DNA from 3 places in the Bradyrhizobium sp. CCBAU 45321 genome. Region 2 is predicted to be linked to each of the others. Evidence: predicted binding sites of a transcription regulator. Region 2 holds the regulator's gene; each other region holds the start of a gene.
The links. Region 2 encodes PhoB, which activates phosphate uptake and scavenging genes when phosphate is short. Its sites were predicted from a motif close to TGTCATNNANCTGTCAT; they were not measured.
Positions count from the first base shown of each region.

Region 1: the regulator PhoB is predicted to act here: its motif matches at 2,975-2,991, upstream of ACM43_RS36835 (RNA degradosome polyphosphate kinase).
Region 3: the regulator PhoB is predicted to act here: its motif matches at 2,190-2,206, upstream of ACM43_RS23145 (YdcH family protein).

Region 1 is NZ_LFKZ01000131.1:273,837-277,954, reverse strand. It holds gene ppx (exopolyphosphatase) at 1-696, opposite strand, end outside; gene ACM43_RS36835 (RNA degradosome polyphosphate kinase) at 712-2,901, opposite strand; gene ACM43_RS36830 (DnaA ATPase domain-containing protein) at 3,048-3,725, opposite strand; gene ACM43_RS36825 (CDP-alcohol phosphatidyltransferase family protein) at 3,818-4,118, opposite strand, start outside.
Region 2 is NZ_LFKZ01000130.1:491,064-495,181, reverse strand. It holds gene pstB (phosphate ABC transporter ATP-binding protein PstB) at 1-124, shown strand, start outside; gene phoU (phosphate signaling complex protein PhoU) at 136-852, shown strand; gene phoB (phosphate regulon transcriptional regulator PhoB) at 875-1,582, shown strand; gene ACM43_RS34875 (GcrA family cell cycle regulator) at 1,881-2,393, opposite strand; gene ACM43_RS34870 (aspartate aminotransferase family protein) at 2,853-4,061, shown strand; gene argF (ornithine carbamoyltransferase) at 4,061-4,118, shown strand, end outside.
Region 3 is NZ_LFKZ01000125.1:297,845-301,962, reverse strand. It holds gene ACM43_RS23155 (EAL domain-containing protein) at 1-446, opposite strand, end outside; gene ACM43_RS23150 (NAD(P)/FAD-dependent oxidoreductase) at 649-1,773, shown strand; gene ACM43_RS23145 (YdcH family protein) at 1,920-2,102, opposite strand; gene ACM43_RS23140 (YdcH family protein) at 2,433-2,639, shown strand; gene ACM43_RS23135 (hypothetical protein) at 2,771-2,989, shown strand; gene ACM43_RS23130 (hypothetical protein) at 3,012-3,263, shown strand; gene ACM43_RS23125 (GGDEF domain-containing protein) at 3,265-3,972, opposite strand; gene purE (5-(carboxyamino)imidazole ribonucleotide mutase) at 4,115-4,118, shown strand, end outside.

The DNA.
Region 1 (4,118 bases), on a different contig from region 2:
AATGGAATAGCCGTGCATCACCTGGAGCGGATAGCCGCTCTGGATGATGTGGATGCGCGCGAGCGCGCGCCAGGTGCCGCCGACGGCATAGAAGGTGCGACCGCGGCCGGCAGTGAGTAACTGGACTCCGTCGATCTCCTCGCGCACGATGCGGTCGGCGCGCTTGAGCGATTTGTGGGCGAGGTCCTGCAGTGCGAGGCCGCCGAGCGGCAGCGTCACGCCGCTGCGTACGGCGTTCCTGCGCACGTCGATCAGCTCGAGCGAGCCGCCGCCGAGGTCGCCGACGATGCCGTCTGGATGGTGGATGCCGGAGATCACGCCGAGCGCGGACAGTCGTGCTTCGCGCGAGCCCGACAGGATCTCGATCTTCACCGCGCAGATCCGCTCGGCCCTGGCGATGAAATCGGAGCCGTTGGAGGCGTCGCGGCATGCGGCGGTCGCGATCGCGAACACGCGTCCGACCTTCATCACCCGGCACAGCGCACGAAACCGTTTCAGCGAGGTCAGCGCCTTGTCGATGGCGTCGGGCGCGAGCAGGCCTGTGCTCTGCACCTCGCGCCCGAGGCCGCACAACGTCTTCTCGTTGAAGATCGGGATCAGGCTGCGCGCCAGCGCCTCGTAGACGACGAGGCGGACCGAGTTGGAGCCTATGTCGATAACCGCGACGCTCGAGCCGCGCTTGCGCGGCCGCTTCACGTCGCAAATCCCCGATCAGGATTGATGACGTTCGTTCCGGCGCGTGAGACGACGCGGCGAGGATTCCTTGAGCGACTTTCCACGGCCAGACAGACTCGGATTCGTCATGAAGTAGTTGTGGACGTTGAAAGGCTCCTCGCCCTTCGCGGTCTTCATACGCGTTGAAGACCCATCCGGCAACAACTGCCAGCTCTGCTCATTGTCCTTCAGGTTCGCGACCATGATCTGTTCGAGAACCTGCTGATGCACCGTCGGATTTTGCAGCGGACACAGCACCTCGACGCGGCGGTCGAGGTTGCGCGGCATCATGTCGGCGGACGAGATATACACAGCCGCTTTCGCGCTCGGCAGTCCCTGGCCCATGCCGAAGCAGTAGATTCGGCCATGTTCCAGGAAGCGGCCGATGATCGACTTGACGCGGATGTTCTCCGACAGACCGGGAATGCCGGGCCTGAGGCAGCAGATGCCGCGCACCACCAGCTCGACCTGGACACCGGCCTGCGAGGCCTCGTAGAGCGCGTCGATGATGTCGGGATCGACCAGCGCGTTCATCTTCATCCAGACTGCGCCGGGACGGCCATGCCGCGCATGTGCGGTCTCGCCCTGGATGTGCTCGATGATGCGCTTGCGCAAGGTCAGCGGCGACACCGCCATCTTTTCCAAATCGCTCGGTGCTGCATAGCCGGTGATGAAATTGAACACGCGGGCGGCATCGCGGCCGATCGTCGGGTCCGAGGTGAAGTAGGAGAGGTCGGTGTAGATGCGCGCGGTGACCGGGTGATAATTGCCGGTGCCGGTATGGACGTAAGTCGTCAGGCTGCCGCCCTCGCGGCGCACCACCATCGAGAGCTTCGCGTGCGTCTTCAATTCGAGGAAGCCGTAGACGACCTGCACGCCGGCGCGTTCGAGATCGCGGGCCCAGCGGATGTTGGCTTCTTCGTCGAACCGCGCTTTCAGCTCGATCAGCGCGGTGACTGATTTGCCGGCTTCGGCCGCTTCGGCCAGCGCGCGCACGATCGGTGAATTGTTGGAGGTGCGGTAGAGCGTCTGCTTGATCGCAACGACGTCGGGGTCGCGCGTGGCCTGCTGCAGGAATTGCACGACGACGTCGAACGACTCGTAGGGATGGTGGACGATGAGGTCCTTTTGCCGGATCGCGGCGAAGATGTCGCCGCCATGCTCGCGCACGCGTTCGGGGTGGCGCGGCACGTAAGGGGTGAATTCGAGGTCGGGCCGGTCGAGGCGGGTGAGCTGCGAGAGCTCGTTCATCGCCTGCACGCCGTCGACCAGGAAGATCTCGTCGTCGGCGGCGGAGAGCGCGTGCTGCACGAAGCTGCGCAGCTGCTCCGGCATCTTGGCGTCGATCTCGAGCCGGATCACCGATCCGCGGCGGCGGCGCTTCAGCGCGGTCTCGAACAGGCGGACGAGATCTTCGGCCTCCTCCTCGATTTCGAGCTCGGAGTCGCGGATGATCCGGAAGGCGCCTTGGCCGTGCAGATTGTAGCCGGGGAACAGGCGGTTGATGAACAGGGCGGTGGCCTGCTCCAGCGAGATCAGGCGCACCGTGCCATCCGCTGGCAGGCGGATGAAGCGGTCGATCTTGCCGGGCATGCGGATCAGCGCGTTCATCTGCTTGCCGTCGGCGGCGCGCGTGAGCTGCAGCGCGATGGTGAAGCCGAGGCTCGGAATGAACGGGAAGGGGTGGGCCGGATCGATCGCGAGCGGGGTCAGGAGAGGGAACACGTTGTGGAGGAAGTAGTCCTCGATCCAGGTCCGTTCCGCCTTGCTGACGTCCTTGCCGTCCACCAGCACGATGCCGACCTCGGCCAACGTGGCGCGCAGGTCGCGCCAGATCGCCTGCTGGTCGGAGGCGAGCTGGGAGACGGTGCGGTTGATTAGCGCGAGCTGCTCGGACGGCGTCAGGCCGTCGGGGCTGCGCTCGGCGATGCCCTCGCGGACCTGGGCCTTGATGCCGGCGACGCGAACCATGAAGAACTCGTCGAGGTTATTCGCTGAAATCGACAGGAATCGCACCCGCTCCAGCACGGGGTGGCTCGGGTTGACCGATTCCTCCAGGACGCGGCGATTGAAATGCAGCCAGGACAGCTCGCGGTTGATGAACCGCTCGGGACTGGACGCGATGGCCGGAAGGCTCTCGGATTCCGGGGCTTTCTCTTTCGTTTCAACAGCTTGCGCAGAGTCCATCAGAAGTCGGTCCATCCAGTTCACCCCAATTGCGACTCAAGCGCAAAAATCGGCGGGAGCATGTGTTAGAGCGATGACGTTTCGATGACATTGATGTTCCGCCCCCGCGCCGCGTCAAGCGGACTTCGGGGAGGCCTGCGAGCCGGTCAGGCGTCCCGGAGCAGCTCGGCGGCCAGCGCCCGGGTGACGGGACGGCCGAGCCGCAGGGCTTCACTGTCGAGCAGCTCGACGGCCCGCCGGGCGGCGGCCGAGGACCGTTCCAGGCGCGTCGCGAGATAGCCGACCACGCTCTCGTCCACATTGAGCTGGCGGTCGGCGCAGAACTTGACGATGAGGCCGCGGAACAGCTGGTCGTCGGGCGGCATCAGCGCAACCGCCGGAACGGCCCGCAGGCGCGAGCGTAGGTCGCGAAGCTCGATGGGAAGCGCGGCCGGCGCCTCGCGGCCGGTGAACAGGACGTAGGCGCCGTCCTCGCGGGCGAGGTTCATCAGATGAAACAGGGCACGCTCGTCGAAGTCCCCAGCCTTGAGATCCTCGACCACCAGCGCGCCGGTGGCGAGCGCGCCGGGCACGTCCGTCGCGGTCAGCGCATTGCCGGTGGTCGAGCGGGCGCCAGCTTCCTCGGCCCAGATCGCGGCGAGATGGCTCTTGCCGCTTCCCTCCGGGCCCGCCAGCGACATGATCCGGTTCGGCCATTCCGGCCAACCGTCGATGAGGCCGAGACCGGCCGCATTGGCGGGGCCCTCGAGGAAGTTGTCCCGGCTGAGGCTCTCCGCATGCGGAAGCGCAAACGCCAATTGTCGGGGATGAACGCGGCCTGCCACGCTTGCTCTGCTCCATGCCGGCGCGCCGGCCCGCTTGTAGAGATTCGACTTGATGGTGCGGGACTTGGCCTTTTGCTGGGCCGCTTCCCCGCTCATTTGGCCTCGATCGTGCTCATGTGCCGCAGCCACTCGACGAGATAGAGCGACACGGAGGAGAGCGTGAAGACCGTGACGAGACCCATCAGGATGATATCATAAGGCGCGGGCTTGAAGCCGAAGGCAAGCGCCGCCAGCACCAAAGCTGCGAACGCTACTTGTGCCACCGTGTTGAGCTTGGAGACTTTCGACGGCTTCATCTCGACCGGCCGGTCGAACAGCCAGGACACGATCACGGCGGCGACAATCATGATGTCGCGCGAGACCACCAGGATCACGATCCAGCGCGGGATCGCG
Region 2 (4,118 bases):
CGTCTCCGACAAGACCGCCTTCATGTATCTCGGCGAGTTGATCGAGTTCGATGACACCAGCAAGATCTTCACGTCGCCGAGCGATCGGCGCACGCAGGATTACATCACCGGCCGGTTCGGCTGAGGAGACGGAACATGGGTTCTGAACATACCGTAAAGGCCTTCGACAGCGATCTTCAGGAGCTCACCCGCCTTGTCGCCGAGATGGGCGGCATCGCCGAGCGCATGATCGTCGATTCCGTCGACGCGCTGATCCGCCGCGACGTCGCGCTCGGCCAGCGCGTGGTCGCCACCGACGCCGAGCTCGACGCGCTGCAGAAGCGCATCGAGGAGCGCGCCGTGCTCACCATCGCCCGCCGCCAGCCGATGGCCGTCGACCTGCGCGAGATCGTCGGCGCCATGCGCGTTGCGACCGATCTCGAGCGCATCGGCGATCTCGCCAAGAACATGGGCAAGCGCGTCGCGGCGCTGGAGACGGATTTCCATCCGCTCAAGCTGTTCCGCGGCCTGGAGCACATGACCGACCTCGTGCAGCAGCAGGTCAAGTCGGTGCTGGACGCCTATGCCGCGCACGACCTGCCGGCGGCGATGGCGGTGTGGAAGGGCGACGAGGAAGTCGACGCCATCTGCACCTCGCTGTTCCGCGAGCTCCTCACCTACATGATGGAGGATCCGCGCAACATCTCGTTCTGCATCCACCTGATGTTCTGTGCCAAGAACATCGAGCGGATCGGCGACCACGCCACCAACATCGCCGAGACCGTGTTCTACATGATCGAGGGCCAGGCGATCACTGACAAGCGGCCGAAGGGCGACATGACGACCTTCGCCACGACGGTGCCGAACACCTGACGACTTAAGGAGCGACGACCACATGGGCGCACGCATTATGGTGGTTGAGGACGAGGAAGCTCTCACCGAGCTTCTCCGCTACAACCTCGAAGGCGACGGCTATGACGTCGAGACGGTGATGCGCGGCGATGACGCCGACACCCGCCTCAAGGAGCACATTCCCGATCTGATCGTGCTCGACTGGATGCTGCCGGGCCTGTCGGGCATCGAGCTGTGCCGGCGGCTTCGGACCCGTCCCGAGACCAAGCAGCTGCCGATCATCATGCTCACCGCGCGCGGCGAGGAGAGCGAGCGGGTGCGCGGGCTTGCGACCGGCGCGGATGACTACATCGTCAAGCCGTTCTCGGTGCCGGAGCTGCTCGCGCGCGTGAAGGGCCTCTTGCGGCGTGCCAGCCCCGAGCGCCTCGCCACCGTGCTCGCCTATGGCGATATCGAGCTCGACCGCGACAAGCGCCGGGTGGCGCGCTCGGGCCGGCCGATCGATCTCGGCCCGACCGAATATCGCCTGCTGGAGTTCTTCCTGGAGCATCCCGGCCGCGTGTTCTCGCGCGAGCAGCTGCTCGACAGCGTCTGGGGCCGCGACATCTACATCGACGAGCGCACCGTCGACGTCCATATCGGCCGCCTGCGCAAGCTGCTCAATCTCGGCCGCGAGCAGGACCCGATCCGCACCGTCCGCGGCGCCGGCTACGCGCTGGACGATCGTTTCGCGAAGGCTGAGCAGACATAAAGCGCCAGCGACAGCTGGTTTGGCGAACTGCGGCGCCGATCTCGACCGTCATCCCCGGGCGCGCGCAGCGCGAGCCCGGGATCTCAGCGCGAGCGCTTGCGCTCGTCGCGATTAGCCACAAGGCGTGGTTTGGCGAAGACTCGGAGTGACCATCTCGCGCAACAATTGCGCCCTGTGGCTATGGATCCCCGCGTTCGCGGGGATGACACCGAGTGGGTGGAGCCGTCATCGTATGACGGCTGCAGTCTTGGCGATCAAGCTTGGTGATCAAGCTTGTTGATCAGGGAATACCGCAAATTCACCGCGTGCCTGGCTTCGCCGGTGCACGCCGGCGATCCGCTGCGGGCTGATAGGCCACGCGCGAATGCTGGGCGCAGTAGGGCAGGCCTGAGAGCGCCTTGCCGCCGCAGAAGAAGAAATCCGGGCTCGAGGGATCGCCGACCGGCCAGTGGCAGGTCGCCTCGTTCAATTCCAGCAGCGACAGCCGCTGGCTCATCGGCACCACGTTGTCGTAGGTAACCGGCTCGGCTTCCAACTCGACCTCGAAGGCCTGCGCCAGCGCGGTGTTGCCGCGCGCGACGGGGCGGGTCACCCGCATCATGTGCTGCGCGGGCCGTGCCTTGCGCGGCCGCGGCGCTGCCGATGAAGGGCTCTTGGCGCGGCCGGACAGGCCGAGCCGGTGCACCTTGCCGATCACGGCATTGCGGGTCACATTGCCGAGCTCCGCCGCGATCTGGCTGGCCGAAAGTCCGGCCTCCCAGAGCTTCTTCAGCTGCTCGACGCGATCATCGGACCAGGTCAAAACCGTCATTGCACCCTTTCCCTCGCTGCGCGCCTGCCATCCTGGGGCCTTCGCAGCGAATGCTTTAGCCTTGAAAAACCCGTGCCGTCAGAATCCCTTAAGGCTCGCCGGGCGCGCTCAAGACGCCCGAACGTTTACGCCGGTACATGAGGACTTCTGGGATCAGAACTGCTGCACGAGATGTCGTATCTGACAGTCCAAACGCTACAATATGGCGTGACTCCCGCGCAAGAGTCCGCCGACTCGCTTCCACATGTTCCGTGGTGAAAAACCCGCAAAATCGGCACCGCAAGACTACGGAATCAGCGTTTCGCGAGGCTTTCCGGGCGGCATTGACACCCGTCTTGCCAGGCATAAGATAGTGGCACGTGCCGCCCTTAAAAGGCGGCACGTTTCGTTTTCCGGGGCCGGTTGATGGTGCGTCGCGCAATGCATGCCTCACACCGTCCGCAACATTCAAGTGATGTCATGACTAACAGCGCAGCGCCGCATTTGCTCCCCGTTTTCGCCAGGGCCGACCTCGGTTTCGAGCGCGGCGAAGGCTGCTGGCTGATCGCGACCAACGGCGATCGCTATCTCGATTTCACCTCGGGCGTGGCGGTGAATGCGCTCGGCCATGTCCATCCCGCGCTGGTCAAGGCATTGCAGGAGCAGGCGACCAAGCTCTGGCACATGTCGAACCTGTTCCAGAGCCCTGATGGCGAAAAGCTCGCAAGCCGCCTCTGCAATGAGAGCTTTGCGGACTTCGTGTTCTTCTGCAATTCCGGCGCCGAGGCGCTGGAAGGCGTGATCAAGCTGGTGCGCCACCATCACTTCTCCAAGGGGCATCCGGAGCGTTACCGCATGATCACCTTCGAGGGTGCCTTCCATGGCCGCACGCTGGCGACGCTCGCCGCCACCGGATCTGCAAAATATCTCGAGGGCTTCGGCCCGCCGATGGACGGCTTCGATCAGGTGCCGCATGGCGACCTCGACGCCGTGAAGAAGGCGATCGGTCCGCACACCGCCGGCATTCTCATCGAGCCGATCCAGGGCGAGGGTGGCGTTCGTTCTGCACCTCACGCCTTCCTGAGGGCGCTGCGCGAGCTCTGCAACGAGCGCGGCCTGTTGCTCGCCTTCGACGAGGTGCAGACCGGCATGGGCCGCACCGGCGAGCTCTTTGCCTACAAGCGCACCGGCGTCACACCGGACGTGATGTCGCTCGCCAAGGCGCTCGGCGGCGGCTTTCCGATCGGCGCGGTGCTGGCGACCGCGGATGCGGCCGCCGGCATGGGGCCCGGCTCGCACGGCTCGACCTTCGGCGGCAATCCGCTCGCGATCTCGGCTGCCAACGCCGTGCTCGACGTCATGCTCAAGCCCGGCTTTTTCGACCACGTGCAGAAGATGTCGCTGCTGCTCAAGCAGAAGCTCGCCTCCGTGATCGATCGTCACCCTGATGTCGTCAGCGAGGTTCGCGGCGAGGGCCTCCTGATCGGCATCAAGGCCGTGGTGCCGTCGGGCGATCTCGTCGCGGCGCTGCGCGCCGAAAAGCTGCTCACCGTCGGGGCCGGCGACAATGTCGTGCGCTTCCTGCCGCCCCTGATCGTCACCGAAGCGGAGATCGAGGACAGCGTCGGCCGGCTCGAGCGCGCCTGTGCTGCGATCTCCTCCAGCCAGACCAAGCGGGCGGCAAGCTGATGAGCACGACGCCCAACAAAGCTCCCAAGCACTTCCTGGACATCAACGAGCTGCCGC
Region 3 (4,118 bases), on a different contig from region 2:
CCGAGCACTCCGCGCTCGCGGCGCAGCCTCAGGATGTCGCAACCGGTCATGTTGGGCCGGAGGTCGGATCGCGTCAGGCCATAGATCTCGAGATAGCGGTCATTGCAGAAGATGACGCGGCGCTGCGCATCCGTCATCACCACGCCCTGGTTGAGGTTGTTCATGGCGGAGGAGATGAAGGCGTTGCGACGCAGCTGCAAACGGCTGGACCGGCGCAGCGAGGAATGGATCCACAGCCCGATCGCGGCGAGGAACGAGCAGACCACGATGCCCGCGATGAGGGCTTCCCAGATCACGCCGGGATCAAGCCTGGTGAGATCGCCCGGAACGGCAAGTCTGTCCGATGCCGCAAAGGCGCGCGCAGGCGCGCCCGTAACGGCCAGGCATAGGAGGGCGTGCACAGCAATCGAAAGCGTGCTGCCCACGTGCCAGTTCTTCTCAGCCATCAGCCACCCGCGATTTCAACGTCGGATTGTCTGGCCTCGCGGGTTTGGATCGGGTAAACGCCTGTGGGCACAACAGAATAATGTGACATAAAATGCGGCAATTGCCCTGACATGATAAACGACTTCTTAACGGAAGCCCCGCTTGCGCCGCCGCATCCGGACCGTGCGCCACCGGTGCTTCCAACTGGTTTCCTGCACAACCATGGATAGGGTCGATTGCGTCGTCATCGGAGCCGGCGTGGTCGGGCTCGCGGTGGCCCGGAAGCTCGCCCAGGCCGGGCGCGAGGTGATCGTGCTCGAGGAAGCCGAGGCGATCGGCACCGTCACCTCCTCGCGCAACAGCGAGGTGATCCATGCCGGCATCTACTACCGGGCCGGGAGCTGGATGGCGCGCATGTGCGTGGCAGGCAAGCACGCGCTGTACCGCTACTGCGCCGAGCGCGGCATCCCGCACAAGAATTGCGGCAAGCTGATCGTCGCGACCAGCCCGAAGGAGACCGAGAAGCTGCAATCGATCAAGGCGCACGCCGAGGCCAACGGCGTGCTCGACATGCAGCTGCTCTCGGGCGAGGCCGCACGCGCGCTGGAGCCGGCGCTCGCCTGCGACGCCGCGCTGCTGTCACCGTCGACGGGCATCATCGACAGCCACGCCTACATGCTCTCGCTGCGCGGCGAAGCCGAGGACGCCGGCGCAGCTTTCGCGTTTCACACCCCGCTGATCCGTGCCAAGGCGGCGGCCGGCCTCATCGAGATCGATGCCGGCGGCGAGGCACCGATGACGCTGCAATGCAGCCTCCTCGTCAACGCCGCGGGGCTGTCGGCGACGCATGTGGCGCGCAGCATCGACGGCATGCCGCTGGACCGGATTCCACCGGCCTATCTCGCCAAGGGAAACTACTTCAGCTGCAACGCCAGGGCGCCGTTCTCGCGCCTGATCTATCCGGTGCCAGAGCCCGGCGGCCTGGGCGTGCACCTGACGCTGGACATGGCAGGACAGGCGCGCTTCGGGCCTGACGTCGAATGGATCGAGACGATCGACTACGAGGTCGATCCGTCACGCGCCGAGCGCTTCTATCCCGCGATCCGCAAATACTGGCCGACGCTGCCTGACGGCGCGCTGATGCCGAGCTATTCGGGCATCCGCCCGAAGATCGTGCCTCCGGCCGTGGCCGCGCAGGATTTCTTGATGCAGGGCCCGCGCGATCACGGCGTTGCAGGCCTGATCAATCTGTTCGGCATCGAATCGCCGGGACTGACGTCCTCGCTCGCGATCGCCGATCACGTCGCCGAACTCGCAGACATCGAGAGCGTTTCGAGAAGCGGATAAGTGTGCGCGTCGAGAACCACGGGTCCAAGCAAGAGTGAGCGCCGCACAACCGTGTTGCACGGTACACACCTTGCAGCAGGGATGAGCACGAATGCTCTCATCCCTGCGTGAAGGACGTGATCAACTCTACACTGTCACGGGGGTTACTAGTGGAGCGTGTCGCCAGATTGCTTCAGACGCTCGATCTGGTCCTTGACCATCAACTTCCGGCGCTTCAACTCAACAATTTGCAGGTCGTCTGTTGAAAGGTGCACGAGAGCTTCGTGCAATTCGTTTTCGAGAAGTTTGTGCTTCCGTTCCAATTCAACGAGATGTGCCTGAATTGTCATTCGAAACCTCCTCGGTAGGGTTGAACCTTTAGGATTCGATCCGGACAACCAAGTCTACATCACCGATTCGTCCTGTCGATGGGTATCCGTCGTTGCAGCGTCATTTTTGAAAGTTCATATGTAACGAAGCGTGACTAAGGGAACCACGCCGGAAAAATCCATGATATCAATACGCCGGCGCACCGCCGCGGCTCCCTGCAGAAATATGTTGCGGGAGATTGGCGACGGGGGATCGCAGATCGCTTGCGATCACGCGGCGCAAGGACGATAATTTCCACAGGGCATCCACAGCCCGGATCTCACGCCTATCGGTTTTCGGCCACCGCAGACATGACCAATGAAGATGAGCGTGAGCTCGAAGCCGAGCTCACCCGGTTGCAGCAGGAACACCGAGATCTCGATGCGGCGATCGATGCGTTGCATCAATCGCCCGCCCCCGACCTGTTGCGGTTACAGCGCCTGAAGAAGCGCAAGCTGTTGTTGCGCGACCGTATCGCGTTCATCGAAGACCAGATCACCCCCGACATCATCGCCTGACCGTGAGCCGGTCTTGCGCGGCGCCCCGCCGCTTCCGAATCCGCTTGACTCAATAAGAACAAAATAGGAACATTCGCGGGCACCCCAACACCTCAGAGAACGCTCAAGGACAACACACGAGGACAACGCAGATGTCGGCAACCGCCCTTTTCGACAACAACCATTACGAACAGGCCTGCGATCAGGCGATCGCGATGTGCGACGGCAATCTGCGCAGCACCATCAAGGCGCTGATCATGGCCAACGAATATCTGGAAGCCGAGCTGGAGGAATTGCAGGCGGCGATTTCCGCAGGCTGCATTCCGGAGATCTCGCGCAGCAAGATGCGGAGCAAGAGCAGCGCCGCATAATCTTCAACCTTGGAGCAACGCCATGTCGGATGTGACCTATTACGTTGCAATGCCCTTCTTGATCGATGACGACGGATCACCCGTCGCAGGCGCTGCAGAGGAGTGCCAGTCCTCGACGGCGGCGCTGCGACGCGCCGAGATGCTGGCGCGCGGCGCCGGCCATATCGGCGCAATCGCGTTCAGCCGCAGCGGCGATCCCATGACGGGCGAATTTGGCGACGCGACGCTGCTGCGCAAGTTCGGCAACGTGCCGGACGATCTTGCCTCCCTGTAGACTAGCGCTCGCTGCCGACCAGCTTGATCCGCGGCTCGTGCCGGCGGCTCGCCTTGCGCACATACATGGCGGCATCCGCCTCCTCCAGGGCGCGGCCCGCAGCGGATTGCGGACCGAGCAGCGCGACGCCGGCCGAGGCGCCCGCGGTCACGTGCTGGCCGCGAAAAACGAATGACAATTCGTCGATCGCCTGCTCCAGGGCCGCGGCCTTCGCCTTGGCATCGGTCTCGCTGAGATTCCAGAGCAGCAGCGCGAACTCGTCGCCCCCGAGCCGGCCGACCACGTCCGAGGCGCGGACCTGTCGCGTCAACGTGGCGACGATCGCCTTGAGCACCTCATCGCCGGCGGCATGACCGAAGGAATCGTTGATCGGCTTCAACCTATCGACGTCGAGCACGATCAGCGCCCCGCTGGCGCGGTAGCGCTTCATATAGGCGATGGCGCGCGCGAGCTCGCGCTCGAAACCGCGCCGGTTGGGAATCCCGAGCAGGAAATCGGTATCGGCGGCCGCCTCGAGCTCCGAGATCCGCAGCAGGGCCGCCTTGAGCTTGCTCCTGAGGCCGCGGATGATCGCCTTGCCGTCATCAGCAGCCGGCGCTCTGCGCAAGGCCGGTTTGGCCGCGCGGCTCGAAACGGCTTTGGGTCGGGCGGCGCTGATGTTCCGGCCCTTTCTGACCTTCTCAGGGCTCGCCCTTTTCGGTTTCTTCATGGGCATCCTGCTCAATGAAGGCTTGCGGGGATTCACCAAGACAGGATAGTGGATTCCCTTCTCCTTGCCACCGCCTTGCGAGCCGCCGGCCGGAATCATTAATCTGGCCTATCTCTCTGTTTTTCTGGGCACAATTGACGTCATGA